3 regions of the Klebsiella quasipneumoniae subsp. quasipneumoniae genome follow, and region 3 is predicted to be linked to each of the others. Evidence: riboswitches for the same ligand, from Rfam matches in the RefSeq annotation. Region 3 holds a riboswitch; each other region holds the start of a gene.
What was found. A riboswitch is a leader RNA that binds a small molecule or an ion and turns the genes downstream of it on or off. The one in region 3 is predicted to bind thiamine pyrophosphate.
Positions count from the first base shown of each region.

Region 1: linked by a shared signal. The riboswitch ahead of tenA (thiaminase II) and the one ahead of thiC (phosphomethylpyrimidine synthase ThiC) in region 3 are both predicted to bind thiamine pyrophosphate.
Region 2: linked by a shared signal. The riboswitch ahead of thiM (hydroxyethylthiazole kinase) and the one ahead of thiC (phosphomethylpyrimidine synthase ThiC) in region 3 are both predicted to bind thiamine pyrophosphate.

Region 1 covers NZ_CP084876.1:2,490,165-2,494,153, forward strand. Annotated here, with positions in the region: gene LGM20_RS12100 (ABC transporter permease) at 1-715, opposite strand, end outside; gene LGM20_RS12105 (ABC transporter ATP-binding protein) at 712-1,440, opposite strand; gene tenA (thiaminase II) at 1,437-2,132, opposite strand; TPP riboswitch at 2,201-2,302, opposite strand; gene LGM20_RS12115 (BamA/TamA family outer membrane protein) at 2,523-3,644, shown strand; gene LGM20_RS12120 (lipoprotein) at 3,663-3,989, shown strand, end outside.
Region 2 covers NZ_CP084876.1:1,664,540-1,668,528, reverse strand. Annotated here, with positions in the region: gene fbaB (class I fructose-bisphosphate aldolase) at 1-191, opposite strand, end outside; gene thiD (bifunctional hydroxymethylpyrimidine kinase/phosphomethylpyrimidine kinase) at 339-1,139, opposite strand; gene thiM (hydroxyethylthiazole kinase) at 1,136-1,909, opposite strand; TPP riboswitch at 1,944-2,041, opposite strand; gene LGM20_RS08130 (alkyl/aryl-sulfatase) at 2,280-3,989, shown strand, end outside.
Region 3 covers NZ_CP084876.1:5,058,935-5,062,923, forward strand. Annotated here, with positions in the region: gene hemE (uroporphyrinogen decarboxylase) at 1-857, opposite strand, end outside; gene nudC (NAD(+) diphosphatase) at 898-1,671, opposite strand; gene LGM20_RS24215 (Rsd/AlgQ family anti-sigma factor) at 1,766-2,263, shown strand; TPP riboswitch at 2,317-2,441, shown strand; gene thiC (phosphomethylpyrimidine synthase ThiC) at 2,526-3,989, shown strand, end outside.

The sequences.
Region 1 (3,989 bases), 2.6 Mb from region 3:
GGTGCAGCAGGGTGTCTACCGCCAGCCACAGGAAGAGGGTCAGCAGTACTAAAATAAACAGCGCGGCGAAGCAGATATCGGTTTGCAGCCGCGCGTTGGCATTGAGCATGACGTAGCCCAGCCCCTCGGCGGAGCCGACCCATTCGCCGATAATGGCGCCGATGGGAGCCACCGCCGCCGCCATGCGCAGGCCCGAGCCCAGCGCCGGCAGGGCGGCCATCAGGCGGACATGCCGCAGCTGAGCGCCGAAGGAGGCGTTCATGCTGCGCGCCAGATCGAGATACTCGTGGTTGACCCGTCGCAAGCCGTCAAAGAAGGCGGACGTGACGGGAAAGAAAATCACCAGCACCGCCATCGCCACTTTGGCGCTCATGCCAAACCCCAGCCACAGCACCAGCAGCGGGGCGAGGGCAAAGACCGGGATCGCCTGGCTGGTGAGCACCAGCGGCATCAGCCAGCGCTGCAGGCGCGGGGAGAGGATCATGCCCAGCGCCAGCGTGACGCCGAGCGCCACCCCCAGCGCCAGGCCGCTGAGGATCTCGCTGAGGGTAATCAGCGTGTGCCAGCCGAGATAGGCGCGATTGACCCACAGCGCCTCGGCGACCGCCGCCGGGGAGGGTAAAAGAAAGTGCGGAATGCCGCTGCGGCTGGCCAGCCCCCAGAGAAGCATCAGTCCGCAGAACACCATGCCGCCGCGCCAGAGACGTCCAGTCATGAGTGGGCCCTCATCAGCTGCTGCAGCAGCGCCGCCTGGGCGTTCAACAGCTCGGGCGCATCCGGCGCGCGCGGAGGCGCGCCGGTGAGGTGATGGCTGTCGTCGATCTCCCCGTCGGCGGCCGAGAGGACCAGCAGACGGTGGCTCAGCCGGCAGGCTTCCAGCGGATCGTGGGTGATCAGCACCACCGTGCGCCCCGCCAGCAGAGTGGCCGCGAGGGTCTGAATGCGGGTGCGGGTGAGGGTGTCCAGCGCCGAGAAGGGTTCATCCATCAGCACGATGGGCCGGTCCTCATACAGGGTGCGGGCCAGCGCGGCGCGCTGACGCATCCCGCCGGAGAGCGTCGCCGGCCGGGCGTCGGCGCAGGAGGCGAGCTCCACCTGTTCAAGCAGGGTGGCGACCCGGGCGTGATCCACTTTCTCACCGCGCAGCCGTGCGCCGAGGGCGACGTTCTCCCTGACGCTCAGCCAGGGGTAAAGCAGGTCTTTCTGCCCCATCCACGCCAGGCGGCCGGGTATCGGCTTTCCGTCGCTGGCGACCACTTCCCCGCGGGTGGCGGGGGCCAGGCCGGCCATGACCCGCAGCAGGCTGGTTTTACCGGCCCCGCTGGCGCCGAGCAGCGACACCCACTGACCGCCGGGGACCGTCAGCGACAGGTTGTCGAACAGGCGGCGGTCGCCGAAATGGAGGCTCAGCTTGCGAACCTCGATACCTGGCGCCGTCACGCCCGGGACTCCGCCGCGGCGTTGAGCCCCATCTGCCAGAACTGCGCCTCCAGGCGGGTGGCGGTGGTGAAGATGTCGCTCAGCCCGGCGAGGCGGGCCTCGCTTCCGCGCTGTTGCCACACGGTCTCCAGCAGCGCCAGCGCGGCGCTGACGCCCTGCAGATAGCCTTCATCGCCATAGTTACGGATCCACGAGGCGTAAGGATTATCCTCCAGTCGGGTGGCGGGGTGATGCAGCAGGCCCAGACCGATTTCGGCGTAACCCGCCACGCAGGGCATCAGGGCGACCAGCAGATCCAGCGCGTCGCCTGAATGACCGATATCCAGCACGTAGCGGGTATAATTGATGGTTTCTGGCGCTTCGGGCTGGGCGGCCATCTCCGGTTCGCTAATGCCCCATTGGGCGCAGTAGCCGACATGCAGCGGCACTTCGTTAAGGATGGCGTTCATGGAGGCGGCCGCGGCGCGCATCTCCGGCAGCGTGCGCAGTTTACTCACCAGCAGCGCGTAGCTGCGGGCGAAATGGATCAGAAACAGATAATCCTGGGTCAGATAGCGACGGAACGCGCTTTTCGCCAGGGTGCCTTCGGCAAGCTGCTGAACGAAAGGGTGCGCCACATAGTGCTGCCAGTCAGCGGCGGCCAGCTGGCGTAAACGGCCATAAAGACCTTGGCTAAACGCGGGAACAATCACAGGACCTCCATTTATGCAGGGGAGATCCGGGCGTGCAGGGGTGTGAACAGGCAATGGCGGTAATGCTGGCAAAATTGCCGACCCGTCCCTTCGCTGGCATGACCCAGATCAGGTTCAAAGGGTTCGGCTTGCGCCATCTCAGCCCTCACGGGACACCCCTCGGTAGCGCTATGTTATACGACATTCACCTTATGAATACAATCATCGCGCCGACCGGCGGCGCGATGGCGTTTTTCTGTGACGGCCAGCTCTTTTTTGTACAAAAATACCCGAAAAACAAGCCGCTGCGCGTTGGTGAGGGTTCTCCGGTTACGTTATATTTTCATTATTCCGTTGTAATAATCCTGTTCGCCACGCGTGTCGTGCGCGCCCCAACGCCCTGGAGTGAGCATGAAATTCCCGCTGTCCGCGCTGGCGCTTCTGTTCCTGTTGTGCCCGCCTGGCGATGCCGCCGATCTCTTCGATGCGGAAGATAGCATGCTCGACATGAGTCAATATCTGGCGGAAAACCGTTACGGTTTTCTGCCGGTGCCGCTGACGATAACCGAGCCGGCGATCGGCTATGGCGGCGGACTGTTTGGCCTGTTTTTACACGGTAAAGGCAGCCGGGAGGGCGGGCAGTTTATTCCTCCGCCGCTCACCGCTTTCGGCGGGGCCGCCACGCAGAATGGCACCTGGTTTATTGGCGGCGGCCATCGTCACACCTGGCGGCATGATCGCATTCGTTACCTGGCGGTAGCCGGCTACGCTAACGTCAATCTGGATATCTATTCCGGCGACATCGGCGGCTTCAGCCATGCTAAACCGGTGCAGACGCAGACCAAAGGGGTCGCCGCGCTGCAAAAGCTGCTGTTTCGCGTGGGCGATACGCCGGTGTTCCTCGGGGCCTCCCAGGTGTATGCCCGGGCGGATGTCGCTTTCGATAATCCGCGGGTCAACCGGGTCTGGCAGCAGGTGCTCGGGCAAAACAGCACCTCTTCGGCGCTGGGGGTGGTGGCGGAATATGACACTACCGATAATATTTTCTATCCTCAGAATGGGTTAGCGCTGAAGGGAGAATATCGGTTTTTCCGTTCGCTGCTCGGGGGCGATTATCACTACAACACGTTTACTCTGGACGGGAAGGTGTTTATTCCGCTCAGCCAGACGCTGACCCTGGCGGTCGCGGGCAATTATCAGTCCTTAACCCACCATGATAAGCACCTGATGCCGATGGCGCGTCCTTACATCGCGCTGCGCGGGATTTCGCGCTACCGCTATCAGGGCGACTACGTGGCCACGGCGCAAACCCAGCTGGCCTGGGCCGTCACTCCGCGCTGGATCCTGCAGGGATTCGTTGGCGCCGGGAGCGCCGCTGACGCGGCGGAGACGCTATGGGAACAGTCAGAGGTGGCATGGGGAGCCGGTTTTCGTTACCTGATCGCGCGACAGTACGGTTTGCGTACCGGGATTGACGTGGCGTTCAGCGAGCATGAGCAGGCGGTCTATTTCAATGTCGGTTCGGGTTTATAACTACACATGAGAACAAAAATGAGAACATCCGGCGCGGTGTTAACGCTACTGTTAGCAGCCTGGGGCACGTCGGCTGCGGAGCCGGACGAGAGCGACAGCTATTTTCCGATCTGGGGCGATGAGGCTCGCGCCAGAGGATATTCCATTCCGTTACCCTACGGCGTCAACCTGAGCTATATGAATATCCGCCAGGATATCATGGTCGACAGTATTACCTTTTCCGGGCTTAAGCTCGGCAATCATCCCATTCCCAGCGATATGTTCGCCATCGATGCCGGACACACCCGCGAGAAAAGCAAAACCGAAAACCTGCGCCTGGATATGTGGGTCTTTCCGTTCCTCAAC
Region 2 (3,989 bases), 1.9 Mb from region 3:
CCCCCCAGTCGTCCGGTGTTGTACAGGGTTTGCATATTGCGTAGCACCGCCGGCGGCCGGTTGTTATCCACCATCACCCGATCAACATAATCTGCGCCAGGCAGATACAGCTGGTCGGCCGGAATGGTTATACAACGGTGCTGCAAAAGGCTCTCGGCATCTTTGCCCAGCAACTGCGTAATATCAGTCATAGCAATCTCCCGTAAGGTCGGCCGGAGCCGGCATGCATTATCCCAACCCAATTATTTTGGGCAGGTTAAGCCTGGTACCGACTTAGCCTATTTTCCAGCCGGGAGGGCATTTTTTCAGGAGATTCTGCTGTCCCGTTACGCTGCCATTTACCACCAGGCATGGAAATGGTGCACCGGCCCGATGCCGTGGCCCACCTCCAGGGAGTCGGCCTGCGCCAGGGCCGCCGACAGCCAGGCCTTGGCCTCGGTAACGGTGGCCGCCCAGTCGGCGTGACGCGGACGCAGCGCCGCCAGCGCCGCCGAGAGCGTGCAGCCGGTGCCGTGCGTGTTTTTGGTCTGTACTCGCGGCGCGGTAAATCGCTGTTCCCCTTCGCGGGTGAAGAGCCAGTCCGGGCTCTCGGCATCGTCGAGATGGCCGCCCTTCATCAATACCGCGCCGCAGCCCAGCGCCAGCAGCGCCCGCCCCTGCTCCAGCATTTCGCGCTCGTTGCGCGCATGGGGTGCATCAAGCAGGGCGGCCGCTTCCGGCAGGTTCGGGGTGATCAGCGACACCTGCGGCAACAATCGTTGACGCAGGGTCTCCACCGCCGAGGCCGACAGCAGCGGATCGCCGCTTTTCGCCAGCATGACGGTATCCAGCACCACGTTGGCCACCCGGTAGCGCGCCAGCCGCTCGGCCACGGCTTCCACAATATCGGTTTCCGCCAGCATGCCGATTTTGGTGGTATCGATGCGCACATCGCTGAACACCGAATCAAGCTGCGCCGCCACAAAGTCCGGTTCAATACGATAGACCGACTGCACGCCGCGGGTATTCTGCGCCACCAGGGCGGTGATCGCCGAGCAGCCGTAGGCCCCCAGCGCGGAGAAGGTTTTCAGATCGGCCTGGATACCGGCCCCGCCGCTGGGATCGGTGCCGGCGATGGTCAGAGCATTGATGCGTTTCATGCGCGCACCTCCTGATACAGCGCGTCGAGAAACGCCGGAACAAAGCTCCCGGGCCCCCCGTGACGGGCGGCGATTTCCCCGGCCTGTTTCATGAGCCCGCAGGCGGCGGCCACGTTTTCCAGCCGGTCTCCCGGCAGCGCCGCGCTCGCCGCCACCACCGCCGACAGCGCGCAGCCGGTGCCCACCACCCGGGTCATCAGCGCACTGCCGCCCGCCACGCTGAGCACCTGCTCGCCGTCGGTGACGTAATCCACCTCACCGGTGACCGCCACGACAGTGGTCAACTGACGAGCCAGCGCCTGGGCCGCCGGCAGCGCCGCGGCGGCCGTATCGGTGGTATCCACCCCGCGCCCGCCGGCGCTCATCCCGGCCAGCGCCAGAATTTCGGAGGCATTCCCGCGAATGGCCGCCGGCTGGAAGGCCAGCAGCGCGTGACAAAAGGCCGTGCGCACGGTCAGGGCGCCGACCGCCACCGGATCCAGCGTCCAGGGCTTGCCGGCCTGGCGGGCCTGCTCCACTGCAGCACGCATGGCCACTGCGCGATCTTCGGTCAGGGTGCCGACGTTGATTAACAGCGCATCGGCGATGGCGGCGAACTGCGCCGCTTCGCGGGGATCGATCACCATCGCCGGCGAGGCGCCGACGGCCAGCAGGACATTGGCGGTAAAGGTCTGCACCACGTCATTGGTCATGCAGTGCACAAGGGGGGAATGGGCGCGCAGCAGATGGCGCAGGTGCGCGACAGGCGCGGGATTCAACAGCTCAGGCATGGTTTGCTCCCGCCAGACGAGGTAGAAGCAATGACCCTGCGGTCTCTGACTTCCCTACGCTGGCATTATCCAGATCAGGTGGTACGGGTATTTCTCAGCCTTCAACGAAGAAGGGCACCCCGAGTCATAAAAGCGGTACAACATTTTCCTGAAGCAGGATATGAAATGTGGCGGTGTAACACAAGCTGACCGGCTTTTTTCCCCGTCCGCCAGCTAATACAAAAGGCGTAATTTCTGATTAAAAATATGTTTTTTGCAAGCAAAACTGGATGAATGTAAATGTGTGGTTATATTTAAAAAATCTGTAACAAACAGTCACCTGCGTTAAATCGGTAAAACCGAACGAACCATGCAATAAATGAGGATTCCAATGAAATTAACCCCGATAGTGAAAGGGTTAGCGTTAGCGGGCATGTTGAGTAGTCTCGCTTTCGCCGCCTGGGCAGATACGTCAGCCAAAGAGGCAACCGAAGCGACCAAAAAAGCGAACGATGCCCTCTACAACCAACTCCCCTTCTCCGATAACACCGATTTCACCAATGCGCATAAAGGCTTTATTGCCGCCCTGCCGCCAGAGGTCATCAAAGGCGAACAGGGCAATGTCATCTGGGATCCGGGCCAGTACGCCTTCATTAAAGAAGGGGAAAAAGCGCCAGAAACCGTAAACCCGAGCCTGTGGCGTCAGTCGCAGCTGATCAACATCAGCGGCCTGTTTGAAGTCACCGACGGGGTCTACCAGATCCGCAACCTCGATCTCTCCAATATGACAATCATTGAGGGCAAAGAGGGGATCACCGTCGTAGACCCGCTGGTCTCGGCTGAAACCGCCAAAGTCGGCATGGATCTCTACTATAAAAACCGGGGTAAAAAACCGGTCGTCGCGGTGATCTACACCCACAGCCACGTTGACCATTACGGTGGCGTGCGCGGCGTGGTTGATGAAGCCGACGTCAAAGCGGGTAAAGTAAAAATCTACGCGCCGTCCGGATTTATGGAAGCGGCGGTGGCGGAAAATATCATGGCCGGGAACGTCATGAGCCGCCGCGCCAGCTATATGTACGGCAACCTGCTGAAGCCGGACGCTAAAGGCCAGGTGGGCGCGGGCCTGGGGACGACCACCTCGGCAGGCACCGTCACCCTGATTGCGCCAACCAACATCATTGATAAGGATGGCCAGAAAGAGGTGATCGACGGCCTGACCTATGACTTCATGCTGGCGCCAGGCTCCGAAGCGCCGTCAGAAATGCTGTGGTATATCGAAGAGAAGAAATTGATCGAATCCGCAGAGGATGTCACCCACACCCTGCATAACACCTACTCGCTGCGCGGGGCGAAGATCCGTGAGCCGCTGCCGTGGTCGAAATATATCAACCAGGCGATCGTTCGCTGGGGCGATAAGGCTGAGATCATAATGGCCCAGCACCACTGGCCAACCTGGGGCAACGAGAACGTGGTTAACCTGCTGAAGAGTCAGCGTGACCTGTATCGTTACATCAACGACCAGACCCTGCGGATGGCTAACGAAGGCCTGACCCGCGATGAAATCGCCGCTAACTTTAAGCTGCCGGACGGCCTCGCCAATACATGGGCTAACCGCGGCTACTACGGCTCGGTCAGCCACGATGTGAAGGCCACCTACGTGCTGTATCTCGGCTGGTTCGACGGCAACCCGGCCACCCTTGACGAACTGCCGCCGGAAGAAGCGGCGAAGAAGTTCGTCGAGTACATGGGCGGCGCGGATGCCATCCTGAAGAAAGCGAAAGAGGATTACGACCAGGGTAACTACCGCTGGGTTGCCCAGGTGGTGAGCATAGTCGTCTTCGCCGACCCTAACAACCAGCAGGCGCGTCATCTGGAAGCCGATGCCCTGGAGCAATTAGGCTATCAGGCGGAGTCCGGCCCGTGGCGTAATTTCTACCTTACCGGCGCCCAGGAACTGCGCAATGGCGTGGTGAAAGGTCCGACCCCGAACACCGCCAGCCCGGACACCGTCCGCGCCATGACCCCGGAAATGTTCTTTGATTATCTGGCGGTCCATATTAATGGCGAAAAAGCGGGCAATGCGAAGTCGGTCTTCAAT
Region 3 (3,989 bases):
ACTTTGTCGCCCACGCGACGACGGGCATCGGCAATATCGGTGGTCCAGTCGAGACCCAGCGCGTCACAGCCGGTCTCCGCCATCGCTTCCAGCCACTGACCGCCGCCTTTGGTGAACAGCGTCACCGGCACGCGGCGGCCTTCGTTTTCCCGCAGCAGGCCATCGACGATTTTATGCATGTAGTAGAGGGAGAACTGCTGGTAGTCGCGGCCGGTCAGCACCCCGCCCCAGGTGTCAAAAATCATCACCGACTGCGCGCCGGCTTTGATCTGCGCGTTGAGATACAGGGTGACGCTCTTCGCCAGCTTATCCAGCAGCGCGTGCAGCGCCTGCGGGTCGGCGTACATCATCTTTTTGATGACGGTGAAAGCCTTGCTGCTGCCGCCTTCCACCATGTAGGTCGCCAGCGTCCATGGGCTACCGGAAAAACCGATCAGCGGCACTTCGCCTTTCAGTTCGCGGCGAATGGTGCGCACGGCATTCATCACGTAGCCCAGTTCCTGCTCGGGATCCGGGACTGGCAGCTTGTCGACGTCGGCTTTGCTTTTCACCGGCGAGGTGAAGCGCGGGCCTTCGCCTGCCTCAAAGTACAGCCCCAGCCCCATGGCGTCCGGGATGGTCAGGATGTCCGAAAAGAGGATCGCCGCGTCCAGCGGGTAACGACGCAGCGGCTGGAGCGTCACTTCGCAGGCCAGCTCGGCATTTTTACACAGCGACATAAAGTCGCCCGCTTGCGCACGGGTGGCTTTGTACTCCGGTAAATAGCGGCCCGCCTGGCGCATCATCCACACCGGGGTGACATCAACCGGCTGACGCAGCAGCGCGCGCAGGTAACGATCGTTCTTCAGTTCGGTCATTTTTACATTCCTTTAGCGTTGATACGCCCAGTGTAACATGTCACTCGAACTCTGCCCGACACATCGCGACGGTATCTTCGATAAGCCGGCGCGCCACCGTCCCCGGCGGCGGCAGAAGCGGCAGATCGTCATAGCGGTACCAGTCCGCGCTGAGTAACTCTTTTTTATCCACCACGATATCGCCCTCCGCGTAATCCGCCATAAAGGCAGTCATCAGCGACTGCGGGAACGGCCACGGTTGAGAAGTCACGTAGCGCAGATTTTTCACCCGGATACCGCTCTCCTCCATCACCTCACGGGCAACGGCCTGCTCGAGGGTTTCGCCGACCTCGACGAACCCGGCCAGCACGGTGTGTATCCCATTGCGATGTCGGGTATGTTGCGCCAGCAGGATCGCATCGTCGCGACGGATAGCGACGATAATGCACGGGGCAATTTGCGGGTAGTAACGTTCACGGCAGTGGCTGCACAGCATCGCCCATTCGCTTTTACTGGCATGCATCGGGTGACCGCAGTAGCCGCAAAATTTATGCGATCGATAAAATTCGGCGAGCTGGATCCCCCGTCCCGCCAGCTGAAAGAGTCCCGGATCCTGATCCAGCACCTGGCGTAACGATCCCATGTCATGGCGGCGATCCTGGCGCACCATCCACACCGGATCGCCCTGCCATTCGCCGATATGCAGCGCATGCTGGCCGACAAGATCGAAATTAACCGCTTCGCCATGTGGTAATTCTCCACCAGGCAACCATAATTTTTGTTCGTGACTGACAACCCACCAGCCGCGATCTAATTTTTCAATAATACGATCCATATCTATTGCACTACCTTTGCTTCACTGGCATGTTGTTAACATTATATTTACATTTTTGGTGAGCAGATTTAAATCAAAACTAGCGGAGTCAATCATGCTAAACCAGCTGGAAAATCTGACGGAGCGCGTTGGCGGTAGTAATGAACTGGTCGATCGCTGGCTACAAGTGCGTAAGCATCTGCTCGTGGCTTACTACAATCTGGTTGGCCTGAAACCGGGCAAAGAGTCGTTTATGCGGCTAAACGAAAAGGCGCTGGATGACTTTTGCCAAAGTCTGGTGGATTACCTCTCGTCCGGTCATTTTAGTATTTATGAACGCATTATTGGCGAAATGGAAGGCGATACCCCACTTTTAGCCGCCACCCGGCTTTACCCGCAGCTGGAAGCCAATACCCAGCAGATGATGGACTACTACGATACCTGCCTCGAAAACGCCATTGATCATGATAACTACCTTGAATTTCAGCAGGCGCTGTCGGATATCGGCGAGTCGCTGGAAGCGCGTTTCGCCCTGGAAGATAAACTGATCGCCCTCGCCGTCGCCCATCATCTGAACGATGAGGTGCGCGATAATATTGCCCCGACCGCTTGAGTTGTGTGCAATTAACGAGTAGTTTACCTTCATTCCCCCTCTCCGGAGGGGATGTCATCTTGTCGGAGTGCTTATTTTCCATGTGAAGGCTAACGTGGAAAAGGCTGAGACCGTTAATTCGGGATCCGCGGAACCTGATCAGGCTAATACCTGCGAAGGGAACAAGAGTAAACTGCTGTTCGCGTCAGTCCGTCAGGGCCGATCGCATCTGTTACTCCATCCGTCGTCTGACAAGCCATGTCCTTTTCATCTGGAATGCGCTATGTCTACTACCAAACTGACCCGTCGTGAGCTACGCGAGCACGCGCAGCGATTTATCGATACGCTGGAAGGCGCTGCTTTCCCTAATTCGCGCCGTATCTACATTCAAGGTTCACAAGCGGATATCCGCGTCCCAATGCGTGAAATCCAGCTCAGCCCAACCCTCGTCGGCGGCGATAACGATAACCCACAGTACGAAGCCAACGAACCGATCCCGGTGTATGACACCTCCGGACCTTATGGCGACCCGGATATTGGCATTAATGTCCGCCAGGGGCTTGCCAGGCTGCGCCAGCCGTGGATCGACGCGCGCAATGACTGCGCCCCGCTCAGCGAACGCAGCTCGGCCTATACCAAAGCGCGGCTGGCCGATGACGGCCTTGATGAGCTGCGCTTCAATAGCCAGCTGAAGCCAAAACGCGCCGTTGCCGGCAAATGTGTTACCCAACTGCACTACGCCCGCCAGGGGATCGTCACCCCGGAGATGGAGTTCATCGCCATTCGCGAAAACATGGGCCGCGAACGTATTCGCAGCGAAGTTCTGCGCCAGCAGCATGCCGGCGAAGGCTTCGGCGCCCGCCTGCCGGAAAACATTACCCCTGAGTTCGTCCGTGATGAAGTGGCCGCCGGGCGCGCCATCATCCCGGCCAATATCAACCACCCGGAGTCTGAGCCGATGATTATCGGCCGCAACTTCCTGGTAAAAGTGAATGCTAATATCGGCAACTCGGCGGTGACCTCCTCCATCGAAGAAGAGGTCGAGAAGCTGGTCTGGTCCACCCGCTGGGGCGCCGATACGGTGATGGATCTCTCCACCGGCCGCTATATCCACGAAACCCGCGAGTGGATCCTGCGTAACAGCCCGGTACCGATCGGCACCGTACCGATTTACCAGGCGCTGGAGAAAGTCAACGGCATCGCCGAGAACCTCACCTGGGAAGCCTTCCGCGATACCCTGCTGGAACAGGCCGAACAGGGGGTCGACTACTTCACCATTCACGCCGGCGTACTGCTGCGCTACGTCCCGATGACCGCGAAGCGTCTGACCGGCATCGTTTCGCGCGGCGGCTCAATCATGGCCAAATGGTGCCTGTCGCACCATCAGGAAAACTTTCTCTACCAGCATTTCCGCGAAATCTGCGAAATCTGCGCCGCCTATGACGTGTCGCTGTCGCTGGGCGATGGCCTGCGCCCCGGCTCCATCCAGGATGCTAACGACGAAGCGCAGTTCTCCGAGCTGCGCACCCTCGGCGAGCTGACGAAAATCGCCTGGGAGTATGACGTGCAGGTGATGATCGAGGGCCCCGGCCACGTGCCGATGCAGATGATCCGCCGCAATATGACCGAGGAGCTGGAGCACTGCCACGAAGCGCCGTTCTACACCCTCGGGCCGCTCACCACCGACATTGCGCCGGGCTACGACCATTTCACCTCCGGCATCGGCGCGGCGATGATCGGCTGGTTC